Regions from separate parts of the Bradyrhizobium sp. HKCCYLS1011 genome, predicted to be linked through region 1. Evidence: predicted binding sites of a transcription regulator. Region 1 holds the regulator's gene; each other region holds the start of a gene.
The links. The regulator LexA, encoded in region 1, represses DNA repair genes until DNA is damaged. The targets are predictions, from matches to a motif close to TGTTCNNNNTGTGTTCNG.

Region 1 (4,208 bases):
GCTCCTCCCGGAAGGAACTCTCATGGCGCTGATGCCGGTCTCCGAAGCTCTGGCCCTGGTCCTCGACGGCGCCGTCCCGCTGCCCGAGGAGCAGATCGCGCTGGACCAGGCCTATCATCGGGTGCTGGCGCGCGATGTCGCCGCGCTGCGCACGCAGCCGCCGCAGGCGATGTCGGCGATGGACGGCTATGCGGTCCGCGCCGCGGATGCCGACCGCGCGCAGGCGCGGCTCAAGGTGATCGGCGAGATCGCGGCCGGTCGGCCGTTCGAACGTGCGCTCAGAGCGGGCGAAGCCGCGCGCATCTTCACCGGCGGCGTGGTGCCTGACGGGGCCGATGCGGTCGTAATCCAGGAAGACACCATCGCTGACGGCGATCACGTCACCCTCACCGAAGCGGCCAGACAGGGCCGCCACATCCGTCCCGCGGGTGCGGATTTCCGCGAGGGCGACGTGCTGCTCCAGTCCGGGCGCCGCCTGAGCGATCGCGACCTGTCGCTCGCAGCCAGCATGAACTATCCGGAGCTTCCGGTGCGCCGCCGGCCGAAGGTGGCGCTGCTCGCCACCGGCGACGAGCTGGTGATGCCGGGCTCCAGCCCCGAGCCTGGGCAGATCGTCTACTCCAACGGCTATGCTCTGCGCGCGCTGGCGCGCGCCGAAGGCGCAGAACCGATCGACCTCGGCATCGCCGCGGATACCTTGGACGCGACGGTCGCCGGCATTCGCCGCGCGCGCGAGGCGCAAGCCGACATCCTGATCACGACCGGCGGCGCTTCGGTCGGCGATCACGACCTGGTCAAGCAGGGGCTGGATGCTGAAGGCGTGGAGATGGCGTTCTGGAAGATCGCGATGCGCCCGGGCAAGCCGATGATGCATGGGCGCCTCGGCGCTATGCGCGTGATCGGTCTGCCCGGCAATCCCGTCTCCTCCTATGTCTGCAGCCTGTTGTTTCTGGTGCCGCTGATTCGGAAGCTGTTGGGGCTGGCGCAGATCCACCCCGCCCGCGAGACCGCTCTGCTCGGCCGCGACCTCGGCGCCAATGACGTCCGCGAGGACTATTTGCGCGCGCGACTCGAAGAGCGCGAAGACGGCACGCTGGTCGCCACTCCCGTCACGCATCAGGACTCCTCGCTGCTCGGAAATCTCGCGCTGTCCCAGGCTTTGGTGATCCGCCCCGCTTTTGCATCCGCAGCAAGTGCCGGCTCCACCTGCGAGATTCTGCGTCTGCCGGAATAAACCGGGCAGATTCTGACAGGCATCGTGCGCGCCATCTTCACTACAAATTAAGGATTGCAGAACACATATCGAACAGATAGTGTCCGTTCATGATTTGTTTCGAAGATGTTGCGGGCGCCGTGAAAAAGGTCGTCTCGAACAAGGACGACACGTCAACCCTGGGGATCTGGTCGAGATGCTGACGCGCAAACAGTACGAACTTCTGCGGTTCATCAACGAACGTCTGAAGGAAGCTGGCGTGCCGCCCTCCTTCGACGAGATGAAGGACGCACTCGATCTGCGCTCCAAGTCCGGCATCCACCGCCTGATCACGGCGCTCGAGGAGCGCGGCTTCATTCGTCGCCTGCCCAATCGCGCGCGCGCCATCGAGGTGATCAAGCTGCCCGAGCTGTCGCAAGCGGCGAACAATCGGCGCGGCTTCACACCCTCGGTGATCGAAGGCAATCTCGGCAAGGTGCGGACCAGCACGCCTGCGATCGACGACGGTGAGCGTCCGGTCGCGGTTCCGGTGATGGGCCGCATTGCCGCGGGCACGCCGATCGAAGCTTTGCAGACTCGCAGCCACACCATCAGCGTGCCCGCCGACATGCTCGGCACCGGTGAGCATTATGCGCTGGAGGTGCGCGGCGACTCGATGGTCGATGCCGGCATTCTCGACGGCGACATGGCGCTGATCCAGCGCAATGACTCAGCCGATACCGGCGACATCGTCGTGGCCCTGATCGACGACGAGGAAGCCACCCTGAAACGTTTTCGCCGTCGCGGCGCTTCGATTGCGCTCGAGCCGGCCAATACTGCTTATGAAGTCCGCATCCTGCCGCCCAACCGCGTCAAGATTCAGGGCAAGCTGGTCGGACTTTACCGAAAATACTGATTGTTTCGCGCGCGAGCTTCTCACAGGCTCGATTGCGCCGAGACCAGATTTGATCTGACGCGTTGGACGCCTGCTCCGACGACGGTGGTGATTGTGCGCTCTGAGAGTGAAGCAATGCGCTCAAACGGTTGTGATCACGAACGGCCGTAGACGGTGCAGATCAGCGCAGAATTGCCGTTAAGCACGCGCTAACATCGGGTTTGATGTCCACTCTGATAGAGGCCTGCGCCTGTCCGGGGGGAGCGTGGGTTGCTATCTCGAACGAGGAGCGATCCGATGTGTGACTATAGCCTGCATGCCGTTGCGTCCCGCCCTGCGAAGGTCGGGGAAACGCTGATCTCGACGACGTTCCGCGGAACTTCGACCCGCGGCTTCGCCTCCGAGAGCGAGCCGAATGTCGCCGTGTGTATGCTGCCCGGAACGGAATTGGCGTTTGCTGACGACGTCCGCTACGACAGCCGCTGGATCTGGACGCGCACGATCCGCGAACGCGTGGCCAAGTTCAACGCGATCGAGAAGCACGTGCCCGATCGCCATCACGACGCAATCGAATTCGCTGACGGCCGCCACGTGCTGGTAACGCAGCTCTGCGAAGGACAGCGCGTGACCGTGCTGCAGCTCCCGGTCGCCAAGCAGCCTGCCGAGCGCAAGCCGTTGGGCACGGAGGCAGCGAGCGGAAGCGAAGTGACGCCGGTGCGACGGATCTCGATTACCTGAGCTGAAGCGAAGACAAACAAATAGGAACATTCAGCCCTCGGCGGAAGTTGTGGTTCGCCGGGGGGAGAGTGGACCGTGGTCAACAAGATCAGTTGGCAGAAGGCCGGGCGCATCACTGAGCCCGGTCGTTACATGTTTACGTTCGGGTGGCTGACCGTGACGGCCGACGATCTCGCCATCTGGCAGCGACATCCCGATGCGCTCTTCACGCTGGTGGAACTTCCGCCGCCAGCGCAGTCCCCGTCTGACGATGACGAGGAGGACGAGACCTCCGAATATCATCTCGGCACGTTCGAGCTGCCGTCGGAGTCCGGTCAGAGCTAGCACCTCTACGCAGAGGTTGTGGTCCGATCGAACTGCATAGGTCGCGCGTGTCGCATGACTGGATATGGCCCCATCTCGGACATCCTCGATCGGCTCCGATGATGTCCGCTCCGGGGGTGAAACCAGAAGTAAGCGACGTGGAAGCGAATCGCCGCTTTTGAACCCGAAGCCGACGTTGGTGCTGGTCTAGAGACGCCTCCACTCCTGGACTACGATCTGGAAGTCGTCCTCATAGACAATCTTTCCCGGGTTCTTCGATCGGAGCAGCCGCACTGCGGTGCCGTGCTCCTCAAGGAGTGCCGCGATTTCCCACATCTTTTTGATCGATGGCTCCGCCGTGTCCTTAAACCACGAAACTGCTTCTGGTCCCCAGTTGCTCGTCGAGAATGGCGGACAAGGGAGATGGTCATTTAGCCAAGCGTAGGTGTCCTCAAGCCACTCCGTCTGATAGGAGGCGAGTTGTCCCCGGTCGCGAAGAAGCCGCGCCTCAGTAATGATACCCGTCAGCCAGCGGTGGTTCTCACCGTCGGCGCCGACCACAAACCGAACAAACATACCAATTCGCGCGCCTCCACCGGAGCAGCCGTGCCCGCAGACCGCCAACTGACGCAATCTACCACACGTGAGGTTTGACGAAGCGGGTCGAAACTATTGGCCCAGAGAACTCCGTAAAACAATCATACTGGAGCTGCGACTTTCACTTTCACATGGCGGCTTCGGGCCCCATGCTGCCTAGCCCGATGCTCATCGAAGCGTCGGCTGTCGAGTTATAGACCGGAAGCGGCTTGCACGGGTCAAAACCACTGGTTCTGATCCAAGGCGGACATTCGGCAGATGTAGAACTACGAGCAATCCGGACTCCGGGCCCGCTGCCATGGCCTCAACCCTCTAAATTCGGCCACGCATGATTTCGAGAAGTGCGCGCGTGGATGTGTTCTCAAGCGGGAATGCTGCGATCCATAAGCCTCGATAGCCGAAGAGCCGATTTGCCGTGCCCAAGAACCGGCCTACAAAATTTGTTCGTAGCGTACTCACGAATTGAGGATCCACGTCCAGAAC
Region 2 (4,208 bases), on a different contig from region 1:
GCGGCTCGCCGATCGCTTCTACGAGATCATGGATAGCGATCCGGCTGCGCAGCGCATCCGCGCCATGCATGGAGCAGACCTCGGCCCGATCAGACAGATGCTGTTCGAATTCCTGAGCGGCTGGCTCGGCGGCCCGCCGCTCTATTTCGACCGCACCCCACACCGTTGCATCATGTCGGCGCATCGGCCTTATCCGATCGGCGAGGTCGAACGCGATGAATGGATGAAATGCATGCGCGCGGCGATGGACGATTGCGATCTGCCGGCGGACATGCGCGCCCTGCTCGATCAAGCCTTCCAGCGCATGGCCAACGTCTTGCGCAGCCGCTGACCACGCGTACTCGGTTAAGGAAAGTTTGCATCAGTCGCCGCGCCAGGCGGTGACATGCTACTGCGCCTTCTGAGCCTCGCGCGCGAGCCGCTCCGCCCTGAGGCGTTCGCGGTTGGCGTGAAATGCCCGCTGCGCCTCGCGATATTCGCGCATCGCCTGCTCGGCATCGGCCCTGCGCGCCGCATCGCGGGCGCGGCGCTCTTCGGGTGTCAGAATCCGCGGGGTCCGGTCTGCAATCTTGTCCGACATGGACTGTTAACGCAAATCGCGGGCAAGCGTTCCAGGCGAAGGTCAATTCGCACCTCGGCGACAGCCGTTCGGCCGCGACAGCCGCGAACAAAACGCGTCCTGCTTGACGAACGGGGTCACAAGCCCGACAAATTCATTGCGCCCAATTGTCACAGCGGAGGTGGCGCGTGAGACATATCGATGCCGTCGTCATGTTCGTCAGCCTGTGGCTCCTGGCCTCTATGCTGCTCGACGCCCTGACCCCGGTCGAGCTGACCGTCTATATGATCGGCCCGGCATTGGCCCCGGCCATCATCGCCACGGCTGTCCTGTATTGGCTGCGGATTCCGCCGCTCGATTTTGCGGTGGCGTTCGCAACGGTCTGGATGGCATCCGAGATGGTACTCGAAATGATCACGCCCAAGCCGCTCTCGCCGCTGCTGGCGATCATCGCCGTCGCGCCGCTGCTGATTGTCGGCGGCGTCCTCAACGTCCAAACCTGGTACCGGTCAAAGCGCCGGCCGCAATCGGTCCTGCCCGCATCGATGCCCGACCTTTCGCCATCGCCGGGCCCCGCCTCCAAGCGTCCCCATCCCGTCTGAACACGGGCCTTTTAATCGCGCTCCTTCGGAAACAGCCGGTCGCAGATGTAGCGCGAGGTTGCGGTCAGGCGCACTGCGCGAGGCTTCTGCCAGTCGGCGCGATCGAGCTCCCTGGCGTCCCCGATCTCGAGCCGGCCCTTGGCGTCCTTGGCGATGAAGATCGCGTCGTTCATCTTCCGTCCAGAACGCTTATTCCTGGCCTTGAGCTCCTTCCAGAGCTGCAGGCGACCGAGCTTGAGCTTGGGCAGCTCCTCCTTGATCTCGCGCTTGAGACACTCCTTGTCGGTCTCCCGCGGCCGCTTACGCCCACCCGGAAACATCCACAAGCCGTCGGCTCGCCGCCGCACCAGGAGAACCTTGCCGCGCCGGACGGCAACGAGCTTGGATGACTTCGCCATTTCCCTTCAGAGCATCTCCTGATCGAATAATGGTCGGCATTTTCGCAGGTTCTGCTTGATTTCGCGATCCAAAATCGTGTCGCAACCTGGCGGCTGTCCACACCTCGCACGAAGAGAACATATTAGGAACATTTGGGTATTGCCGCCGTTGAGGTGTGTGAGCAATTTGGAGGTTCGAATGACCGACAATACGGAGAAGGATCCGCAGGATTGGGTGTCCGGTGATGACCCCATGACCGGTGCGCAGGCGTCGTATCTCAAGACCCTGAGCGAGCAGGCCCATGCTCCTGACCCCAGCGAGCGGAAGGTGACCAAAGCCGAGGCATCCGAATTAATCGATCATCTGCGTGCGCAAGCCGGGATCGACAACTAGCGCGGCGGTTTGAGGGGGCAAGTCGCCCCCTTCGAAAACTTCTTCTTCGTTCTTCCGGAGTTGAGGGGCACAGTGTCGCGCGGGCCTCGAATTAGGCCGCGCTGATCTGGCATGACACCGGTATGACCGCGGAACGAAATGACATCCAGCTTTGGCTGATGCAAGTCGAGGCACCACTGCCCGCGCTGCTGGCCCGCTGGCGCATCTGCCTGGACGAGCAGGAGTGCGCCCGGGCCGATCGCTTCTATTTCGATGTCGACCGCGAGATCTACATCGCCGCCCACTGGCTGCTCCGCTACGCGCTAAGCCGCGCCGCGCCCTTGGCTCCTGAGGCCTGGCAATTTACGACCGAACGATATGGCAAGCCGTCCATCGCTCCGGCACTCAGTTCGCTCGGCGTTACTTTCAATCTGTCACATACCAAGGGACTCGTTGCCTGCGCGGTCGGCCATGGCATCGAGATGGGAGTCGATGTGGAACGGATCGCGCCTGAACGCGCAGAGCTCGACATCGCCGAGCGGTATTTCAGCGCCGACGAAGTGGCCCTGATGCGCGCTGCGCCTCTCGCGCAGCGGACGCAGACTTTTTTCCGTTTTTGGACATTGAAGGAGGCGCTGATCAAAGCCACGGGCGAAGGCCTGAACCGCGCGCTCGATAGTTTCAGCTTTTCGTTCAATCCCACAGCGGTCAGGTTTCATCCGGACGATCCGACCGAAGCGGCGAGATGGAGATTTATCGAGGATCAGCCTACTCCAAACCACGCGCTCGCAATGGCGATCCGGTCGGGACCTCCGCAGACGGTGGTTTCCGTATCGCGCGTGCATATCGAAAACGGAGAGATGACCATCCTTGAGGGTACGGTCCGATGAACGCCCGAAACTGTCGCGAATCACCTTTCGCTTGTTTACTCTTGGGCTGACCGAGGAGTTCAGCATGGTTGCGGACAGTGACAGCAGGATCGCCTGGCATCGCGCACAGCTCAAGAAGAACCGTGCGGCGCTGAGACAGATCGAGACCGCACGGTTCACGGTCGGCGAGAGTGCTGACTCCAAGGCCTTCGAAGGGGCCAAGCGGCAGCTTTCCGAACTCAAGGAGAAGATCCGCGAATCCGAACAGGTCGTTGCCCAGCACGACCGGCAGACGCGGCGGCCGCTCGGAACTGATCTGCGCAGTCTGTCCAGCGTGTCCTGGCGCGATTGGACCGGCAACGGCCAGCGCTGATCCGGTCGCTCACGCCGCGACCTTTCTTCAGAAGCCCGCCCGCGAGGTCGGTCCGCGCATGCGGCTCTCCACGACGCCGGGCGCTGATGTTTCGACAGGCTTTCCCAGCCGGCGTCGCAGCCGCTCCTCACTGCGCGCCAACGCAATCAAATCAAGTTGGCCGTGTTCGAGCGCCCGGCGCGCGCAGCCGAAGATGCGGTAGAACTGCGCGCCATCATAGGCGACGAGCAAGAGGTCAGCTCCGCCGTTCAGCGCTTCCACCACCGCCTTGCAGACGTCGCCGCCATAGATCGCGCCCATCACAAGATCGTCGGTGATGATGACGCCGTCGTAATTCCAGGCGTGCCTGATCAAACCATCGAGCACCGCTTTCGAATGCGAGGCCGGACGATCCGGATCGATGGACTCCAGGATGACGTGGCCGACCATCAACACCGCGCTCGTGCTCTCGATAACATCGTGGAATGGGCGCCAGTCCGCACCCTCGAGCTCTGCCGTCGGCGTGTTCAGTCGTGCCGCGAAGTGATGCGTATCGGCCGTCACCCGCCCAAGGCCGGGAAAGTGCTTCACCGCGGCGCCGACGCCGCTGGCCGCAAGGCCGCGCACATAGTTGGTCGCAATCTCGCTGACGACAGTGGGATCATCAGAAATTGCGCGTTGACCGATCAGCGTATTGAAGTCGAAACGGGTCCGGCTCCGATCGGGACGCAAATCCAGCACCGGCGCCAGGTTGAGCGTGACCCCCATCTCGGCAAGCGCCGCACCCTGGCGGCGTCCGAGCGCCTCGGCCGCACGGCGGCGCGGCTCTGACGCGAGATCGGCAAGGGTCGAGAGCGCGTCCTCACGCGGCAATGGCGGTGACAGGTGCGCGACGACGCCGCCCTCCTGGTCGGCAGCAACGATCAGGGGCGGCAAACCAGCGCCGACGCGCGCCGCCTGCAGCTCCGCGATCTCGCCCTTGAGCTCGGCTGCGGTTCGATCGCCGGCGTTGTGGCGGGTAACATAGACGCCGCCGATCAACCCCTTCGCGGCCAGCATCGCCGCCTCTTCCGAGG
Region 3 (4,208 bases), on a different contig from region 1:
CACCCTCCCCCTCCAGGGGAGGGTGAGCAGCGAGTGCGCCGCGAGATATGTGCGACCGCCCTGACGCTCATGCGAACAGACCATGCATGTACCAGGCGGGCTGCACCGGCTCGCCCGTCTTCGGATCGATCTCGCGATCATAGAGCCCGTCGCGGTAGAGCCAGAACCGCAGGCCATGCTCGTCCTCGATGCGGAAATAATCCCGCGTCAGCCCCTGCCCCTCCGGCCGCCACCATTCCATCGCGATCCGTTCCGGCCCCTCGGCGCGCACCACCGCATGCGCGGCACGCCGCCAGACGAAGCGCGCGGGCGGACCATCAGGCACTTGGGCGACCACCTGGATTTCTTCTGGACGATCAAAAAGGCGCAAGGGCCGCAGCGGCGGCTCGCTCTCGACGCGCGCTGGCCAGTCCGCGTGCAAGGCAGCGGCGAGGTGCTGCTGCGCCGGCACCGGCAGCGCCGCACGTTCCGGAATGTGGGTATCCTCCGGCAGATGCACGACGACGCGCTTGCCCCCGATCCGTGCGGCGATGCGGTCGATCAGCGCGGCGAGCTCGTCATTGTCATGGACATGGGCGTCGAGATCGCGCTGCTCCTGCACCACGATCTCGCTGCGGCTGGCACACAGCCGGATCAGGTCGAAGCCGAAGCCGGGATCGAGCGGATCGCTCAACGCGTCCAGCCGCTCGCGAAACAGCCGGTCGATCACGCGCGTCTCCGTCACCGGCCGGCCGGTGTCGACCGCGATCATGCGCACCACGCCGTCGGTGCGGAAGAAATAAGCTTCCAGCCGCCGCGCGCCCTTGCCCTGCTGCGCCATCGCCGCCACCAGCATGGCGGCAAGGCTGGAGAGGCTGGCGGCAATCACGGTGTCGGTCGCCACCGGCTCGGCAAAGCGCTTTTCAACGATGTAGTCGGGCGGGGCTTTCCGCGGGCTGATCGGCGCATCGCCCTCGCCCAGCGCCTGCGCCAGGATGCGGGTGAAGGCGCTACCGAAACGCGCTGATATCTCGTGGCGGCCGCGGGATGCGACATCGCCGATGGTCTTCAGCCCGGCGCGACGCAGGCCCAGCGTGATCGCTTCGCCGGCGCCGAGCGCGGCCACCGGCAGCGGACTGACGAGCGCCGCCTCCTCGCCCTCGGGTACGATGCGACCATGGACATGGTGGTTCAATGTACGGGCGCAGATCGCATTCGAGGCGATCGCGGCTGACACCGTGAAGCCGCGCGCGGTCAGCGCGTCGCACAACAGCTTCATCAGCATGGCCTCGCCGCCGAACAGATGGGCACAGCCGGTGATGTCGAGCGCAAGACCATGCGGCGGATCGAGCGCCACCAGCGGCGTGAAACGGTCGCACCAATCGGCGATGTCCTCCAGGGTCTTGGCGTCGGCGGCCGTGTCGGCCTCGTGCACCACGAGGTCGGGACAGATCGCGCGCGCATTGGCGAGCGGGAGAGCGTGTGAGAGCCCATAGCGCGCCGCGACGTCGTCCAGCGAATGGATCAGCCATGCGTTGCCCTCCTTGATGACGACGACATTCGGCTTGCCGTCATCAGGCGTAGCGCTTGTGGATGACAGCTTTCGCTTGATGCGGTCGATCGGCAGGCGTGGCAGCCACAGGCTGAGAATCCGCCGCCGGCTGGCTGAAACACTGGTCATCGCAGCTCCACTCCATGATCCATCGCCCGGTCTGGCCGTGACGGTTGCGAATGAGTTCGACGTCGAAGCACGGCGCGCCCCAGGCGGCCCAAGGCGCCGCAGGCATCAAAGGTGCAGAGGCCAACGAGGGCGCGGTGCGCACGATCCAGCGCGTCTCCGCGGTCGAAGGGATGGGTTCGGCGGCGGTCCGCAGCACCAGCCCGGTAACCCCTGAAGCTTGGGCCGCGAGCGTCAGTTTGCGGCTGGCGACGAGATCGAGCTTTTTGGTCTCGCCCCACACCTCCAGCAGCACCGCACCCAGCGCATCGCAGGCGAGCGCATCGGCTGATGTGCGGAGCGCAGTGTCGAGATCGGGCGCGCGCACAATGACGAGCGCGCGCGGATCAAGCCCGAGCTCGGCCAGCCCGCATGGCGACAGCGCGCCACTTTCGCGCTCGGCAAAATCCTGCCGGATAAAGACCAGCGGCCGCTGTGCCGAGACGCGCGCCGCAAGACCAAAGACAAAACCGGTCGCGGCCACAGCCTGCGCTCCGCTCGGCGCAAACACCTCGTGCAGCGCACCAAGGGCGAGCCCGCCCTGCAAGGTCGCGTCGACCTCGTGATGGCCGAGCGCGGCACGGCGCGTGTCCAGCGCGCCCTCGCCCGCCTCAAGGCGAGCGATGCGGCTGCGCAAACGCGCAAGCGTGTCCATGCGTGCGCCGGTCATGCGTCGCCGTTCCTCACATCCTTGTCGTTACGAGCCTCTGCAGTCCCTGGCAGTTGAACCCGCAACGAACCTCTTTGTTCATGATACGTTCTAATATAAAGCTAACGTCACGGGATGAGTCAATCGGGATTACCCCGGATGGGATTCATCTAAGAGAATCAAAGGGATTCAGAAGGATGGAGCTGACGCGTAAACTGGAGATCCTGGCCGATGCGGCAAAGTACGATGCCTCCTGCGCCTCCAGCGGTACCGAGATGCGGGATTCCAGTGACGGCAAGGGTCTCGGCTCGACCGCGCCCGGCATGGGCATCTGCCATTCCTATGCGCCGGACGGCCGCTGCATTTCGCTGCTCAAGATCCTGCTGACCAATGCCTGCAATTACGATTGCCTCTATTGCGTCAATCGCGCCTCGTCCAACGTGCCGCGCGCACGCTTCACGGTGGACGAGGTCGTGAAGCTCACGATCGACTTCTATCGCCGCAACTACATCGAAGGCCTGTTCCTTTCTTCCGGCATCATTCGCAGCCCCGACTACACGATGGAGCAAGTGGTCTCAGTCGCGCGCAAACTGCGCGAGGAGCATCACTTCCGCGGCTATATCCATCTCAAGACCATCCCCGAGGCCGATGACGCGCTGATCGCGGACGCCGGCAAATATGCCGACAGGCTCAGCATCAATATCGAGACGCCGCTGGAAACAAGCCTGACACAACTCGCGCCGGAAAAAGACCAGCGCGCGATCCGCCGCACCATGGGACGGCTCCGCCTCAAGCTCGATGAAGCCGATGATGCGAAGAAGACGGTCCGCAAAGCCAGGCCGCCGCGCTTTGCCCCCGCAGGCCAGAGCACGCAGATGATCATCGGCGCCGACAGCGCGGACGATCGCACGATCTTATCGACGTCAGCCAATCTCTACGGCGCCTACAAGCTCAGGCGCGTCTACTATTCGGCTTTCAGCCCGATCCCCGATGCGAGCCGCGCGCTGCCCCTGCAGGCGCCGCCTCTGGTGCGCGAGCATCGGCTCTATCAGGCCGACTGGCTGATGCGCTTCTATGGCTTCGACGCCGAGGAGATCGTCGACGAGGGCGCCGGCATGCTGCCGCTCGACATCGATCCCAAGCTCGCCTGGGCCCTGCGCCACCGCGACCGCTTTCCGCTCGATGTGAACAAAGCCAGCCGCGAGGAGCTGTTGCGGGTGCCGGGCTTCGGCACCCGCACGGTCGAGCGCATCATTGCCACGCGCCGTTCGACCTCGATCCGGCTCGCCGACCTTGCCCGGCTGCATGTGATCCGGAACAAGGCGCTGCCGTTCATCGTTCTCTCAGACCACCGTCCGGCACCGGCCACTCTCGATGCCGCTGGCTTGCGGACACGGCTTCGGCCGAAGCCGCAGCAATTGGGATTTGGATTTTAGCCGTCATTGCGAGGGGCGAAGCCCCGAAGCAATCCAGGAGCCAGACGACGATTTTGGATTGCTTCGTTGCCTTCGGCTCCTCGCAATGACGAAGTGGAGAGCAAGCGCCACATGCACATCGTCACGCTCGACAGCGACACCGATTTCGACGGCTGGCGCCAAGCGGCGCGAGCGTTGGCGATGAACAACGTCAAGCCGGCGGACGTGACCTGGCGTGTGCAGGGCGAGACGGCCGATCTGTTCGATGACCAGGCCGAGACGACGCTGCCGGAGGTCCCCGAAGGGACGTTCTCGGTGCCGGCGTCCTTCGTCGAGCTGGCACAATCCGTCATCCTGCATCGGGATCGAAGCCGCTTCGGCCTGCTGTATCGGCTGTTGTGGCGGCTGCGGTCGAACCATGACCTGATGACGATCGCGACCGATCCCG
Region 4 (4,208 bases), on a different contig from region 1:
CGCTGAGGCGATGCAAAGGCCACGGCAAAGGCCGAGGTCTTGCAGATCTTCTCGAACAGCGCCTCGCGCTCCTCGGCTGTCAACCGCTTCGAATCGTCCAGCCCTTTGGGAATGCGCTTGGGGTCGAGCACCACAGCGGCCGCGACCACCGGACCTGCCAGCGGCCCACGTCCCGCCTCGTCGCAGCCCGCGACCGGCCAGATCCCCTGCTTCAACAGCGCGCGCTCGCGGCGGAAGCTCGGCGGCGCCACGGCGATGACGCCCTTGGCCGGCTTTGCCTCAGCGACGTCACGCGCCTTAGACGCGGCCTCGGAGCCGCTCTTTCCGGCTTTGGCAGGCGCGCCCGGCTTCTTGGCTTGATCCCGAATCATGGCCGGGATCGTGCTCAACGGATACCGCCAACGCAACCAGGAACTGCGCGCAATTCCCGCTATTCAACGCTCTTGCACTTCTCATTCGAGAGAGATGGTAGAGGCAGGCGGCTCAACGGCTTGCCCCTCTTTCCAATCACCGGGTAGTTCCTGCATTTTCGACCGCAACCGCCAGATGCAGATAGTCTCCTGTGACAGGCGGTAGATTACTATCCCGGCATCACTTCGCACTGCAAGCGCGCACGACCTACCGCGGCCGTTTCAACACAGATGCTCCGAAATGCTCAAAAGAGGCTGAGTTGCTGACCGCCGCCTTTCGGCCGGACGAAATGATCCGTCGTCAGCTTCGCGCGGCGCTTGTTCAGCCCCAGCTTCTCGCAGGCGATCTCGAAGCGGCGTCCGATCATCCAAGCCATCGGCCCTGTCCCCTTCATCCGGGTGCCCCATTGCGAGTCGTAATCACGGCCGCCGCGCATATCGCGGATCAGCGTGAAGACATGGCGATAGCGGTCGGGGTAATGTTCGAGCAGCCATTCCCGGAACAAGTCGCGGACCTCCAGTGGCAGCCGCAGCAGAACGTAGGCGGCTTCCTTGACGCCGGCATGGGCCGCCGCGTCGAGAATGCGCTCGATCTCGCTGTCGTTCAGCGCCGGGATCACCGGCGCCACCATCACCGTGGTCGGGATGCCGGCCTTGGACAGAAGCTGCAGCGCTTCCAATCGCTTCGATGGCGTCGAGGCCCGCGGCTCCATGGTCCGCGCCAGCTTCGGGTCCAAGGTCGTCACCGAGATCGCGACCTTGGCGAGATTTTTCTTGGCCATCCGCGCCAGGATGTCGGCGTCACGCACAACCAGCGCCGACTTGGTGACGATCCCGACGGGATGACCGACCCGCTCCAGCACCTCGAGGATGCCGCGCATGACCTTCCGCTCGCGCTCGATCGGCTGATACGGATCCGTGTTGGTGCCGATCGCGATCATCCGCGGCTCGTAGCCGGCCGCCGAAAGCTCCTTCTCCAGCAGCGCCGGAGCATCCGGCTTCACGAACAGTTTGGATTCGAAATCGAGCCCCGGCGACAGGCCGAGAAAGGCATGGGTCGGCCGCGCGAAGCAGTAGACGCAGCCGTGCTCACAGCCCCGATACGGATTGATCGATCGGTCGAAACCGATATCGGGCGAGTCGTTGCGGGTGATGACCTTGCGCGAGGTGTCGGTCGCGACCGTGGTCTTGAACGGCGGCAGGTCGTCCAGGCTCTGCCAGCCGTCGTCGAAGACGACCCGCGCCTCAGCCTCGTAACGGCCGCTGGCATTGGATTGTGCGCCCCGGCCCCGTCGCCGGCCGCGCTCGATGGCGACCGCAAGCTCGGGCAAATCGGCCGCAGCTTGGGACGCACCCGCCGGCTCGGAGGGCGCCTTGACCGGCGGGTGCTTGAGGGCATGTGAAGATGCTCGGCTCATGGGCCAAGACATAACACGACCTCCGAACAAATCAAGAACAAAACACAAACAAAGAACAAAAGATCGAAGCTCTGCGCCAGCGCAAGGCCGGCTATCACAATCCCGTTCTATCCTACCGTCACGATGGAACGAGGCGGTCCGCCGCCACTCTTTCCGTGTGCCACCCGAAACGGAAGAGGTCAGCGAGGTCTCATGCAAATCACCCCCACCGAGCAAAACATCCTGGCTGACGACCTCGACCTGCTCGACCGCTACTGGCGCGCGGCGAATTACCTGTCGGTCGGGCAGATCTATCTGTTGGACAATCCGCTGCTGCGCGAGCCGCTGCGGCCCGAACACATCAAGCCGCGCCTGCTCGGGCACTGGGGCACCACGCCCGGGCTCAACTTCATCTATGCGCATCTGAACCGGGCGATCCGCGCGCAGGACCTCAACGTCATCTATATCTGCGGCCCCGGCCATGGCGGGCCGGGCATGGTCGCCAACACCTATCTCGAAGGCACCTATAGCGAGATCTATCCGGACATCGCGCGCGATGCCGACGGCCTACGCAAGCTGTTCCGGCAGTTCTCCTTTCCCGGCGGCATTCCGAGCCATGCGGCGCCGGAGACGCCAGGCTCGATCCATGAGGGCGGCGAGCTCGGTTACGCGCTGGTTCATGCCTATGGCGCCGCGTTCGACAATCCCGACCTGATCGTCGCCTGCGTCGTCGGCGACGGCGAAGCCGAGACCGGACCGCTGGCAGCATCATGGCACTCCAACAAGTTCTTGAACCCGGCGCATGACGGCGCGGTGCTGCCGATCCTGCACCTCAACGGCTACAAGATCGCCAATCCGACCGTGCTCGGCCGCATGAGCGACACCGAGGTCCGCAAGCTGTTCGAAGGCTATGGTTATGAACCCTTGTTCGTCGAAGGCGACGAACCGAAGGCGATGCATCGGATGATGGCGGATGCGCTCGACGTCGCGCTCGCCAGCATCCGCTCGATCCAGCAGAGCGCGCGCCAGTCAGGCGCAGATGTGCATCGGCCGAAATGGCCCATGATCGTGCTGCGCAGCCCGAAGGGCTGGACCGGGCCGAAGGAGGTCGATGGGCTCAAGGTCGAAGGCTTCTGGCGCGCCCATCAGGTGCCGATTGCGGATCCGCGCGGCAAGGCCGAGCATCTCGCGCTGCTCGAATCCTGGATGAAGAGCTATCAGCCGGACAAGCTGTTCGACAGCGAGGGGCGGCTGGTGCCGGAGCTGCAGGCGTTGGCGCCGCGCGGACCGCGGCGCATGGGCGCCAATCCGCATGCCAATGGCGGGCTGCTCAAGCGCGAACTCAAACTGCCGGACTATCATGCGTTCGAAGTCAACGTCCCCTCACCCGGTCAGGTCGTGGCCGAAGCGACGCGCGAACTCGGCAAGCTCCTGCGCGACGTCGTCAAGCTGAATGCGGACGCTCGACACTTCCGCATCATGGGTCCGGACGAGACCGCCTCCAACCGGCTTGATGCGGTGTTCGATGCCACCGACCGGGTCTGGATGGAGGGCATCGAGCCCTACGACGTGCATCTCGCCCATGATGGCCGGGTGATGGAAGTCCTGAGCGAGCATCTCTGTCAGGGCTGGCTCGAGGGCTATCTGCTCACCGGACGCCACGGCTTGTTCTCCTGCTACGAGGCCTTCATCCACATCGTGGATTCCATGTTCAATCAGCATGCCAAATGGCTGAAGGTCTCGCGCCATCTGCCATGGCGCCGGCCGATCGCCTCGCTCAATTATCTGCTGACCTCGCATGTCTGGCGGCAGGATCATAATGGCTTCAGCCACCAGGACCCCGGCTTCGTCGATCTCGTCTCCAATAAGAAGGCCGACATCGTCCGCACCTACTTCCCACCGGATGCGAACACGCTGCTGTGGATCGCCGATCACTGCCTGCGCACCTATGACCGCATCAACGTGATCGTCGCCGGCAAGCAGCCCTCACCACAATGGCTGACCATGAAAGAGGCCGCGACGCATTGCGAGGCGGGCATCGGCATCTGGTCGTGGGCCGGTACCGAGCCCGCCGACCAGGAGCCCGATGTCGTGATGGGGTGCGCCGGCGACATCCCGACCTTGGAGACGCTCGCGGCCGTCGACCTGCTGCGCAAGGAGCTGCCGGATCTGAAGATCCGTGTCGTCAACGTCGTCGACCTCATGACCTTGCAGCCGAAGGACCAGCATCCGCACGGGCTCAGCGATCGCGACTTCGACAGCATGTTCACCACGACCAAGCCGGTGATCTTCGCCTATCACGGCTATCCGCATCTCATCCACCGGCTGACCTACAACCGCACCAACCATGCCGGCATGCATGTGCGCGGCTTCATCGAGGAAGGCACCACGACGACGCCGT

Region 2: ACQR1W_RS01255 (DUF3072 domain-containing protein) is a predicted target of LexA. The motif match lies at 1,673-1,690, and genes of this name have one in related genera.
Region 3: ACQR1W_RS19435 (putative DNA modification/repair radical SAM protein) is a predicted target of LexA. The motif match lies at 2,442-2,459, and genes of this name have one in related genera.
Region 4: ACQR1W_RS32070 (PA0069 family radical SAM protein) is a predicted target of LexA. The motif match lies at 1,851-1,868, and genes of this name have one in related genera.

What each region holds. Positions count from the first base shown of each region.
Region 1 is NZ_JBNPTT010000009.1:5,560-9,767, forward strand. It holds gene ACQR1W_RS27530 (molybdopterin molybdotransferase MoeA) at 23-1,234, shown strand; gene lexA (transcriptional repressor LexA) at 1,410-2,108, shown strand; gene ACQR1W_RS27540 (hypothetical protein) at 2,385-2,825, shown strand; gene ACQR1W_RS27545 (hypothetical protein) at 2,901-3,149, shown strand; gene ACQR1W_RS27550 (hypothetical protein) at 3,336-3,704, opposite strand; gene ACQR1W_RS27555 (hypothetical protein) at 4,038-4,208, opposite strand, start outside.
Region 2 is NZ_JBNPTT010000001.1:269,713-273,920, reverse strand. It holds gene ACQR1W_RS01275 (group II truncated hemoglobin) at 1-331, shown strand, start outside; gene ACQR1W_RS01270 (hypothetical protein) at 389-580, opposite strand; gene ACQR1W_RS01265 (hypothetical protein) at 772-1,161, shown strand; gene ACQR1W_RS01260 (NUDIX hydrolase) at 1,173-1,559, opposite strand; gene ACQR1W_RS01255 (DUF3072 domain-containing protein) at 1,738-1,932, shown strand; gene ACQR1W_RS01250 (4'-phosphopantetheinyl transferase family protein) at 2,055-2,801, shown strand; gene ACQR1W_RS01245 (hypothetical protein) at 2,866-3,153, shown strand; gene ACQR1W_RS01240 (glycoside hydrolase family 3 N-terminal domain-containing protein) at 3,181-4,208, opposite strand, start outside.
Region 3 is NZ_JBNPTT010000005.1:532,144-536,351, reverse strand. It holds gene ACQR1W_RS19445 (Y-family DNA polymerase) at 68-1,660, opposite strand; gene ACQR1W_RS19440 (ImuA family protein) at 1,554-2,366, opposite strand; gene ACQR1W_RS19435 (putative DNA modification/repair radical SAM protein) at 2,543-3,781, shown strand; gene ACQR1W_RS19430 (UdgX family uracil-DNA binding protein) at 3,893-4,208, shown strand, end outside.
Region 4 is NZ_JBNPTT010000011.1:168,287-172,494, forward strand. It holds gene ACQR1W_RS32065 (ribonuclease HII) at 1-371, opposite strand, end outside; gene ACQR1W_RS32070 (PA0069 family radical SAM protein) at 656-1,828, opposite strand; gene ACQR1W_RS32075 (phosphoketolase family protein) at 2,021-4,208, shown strand, end outside.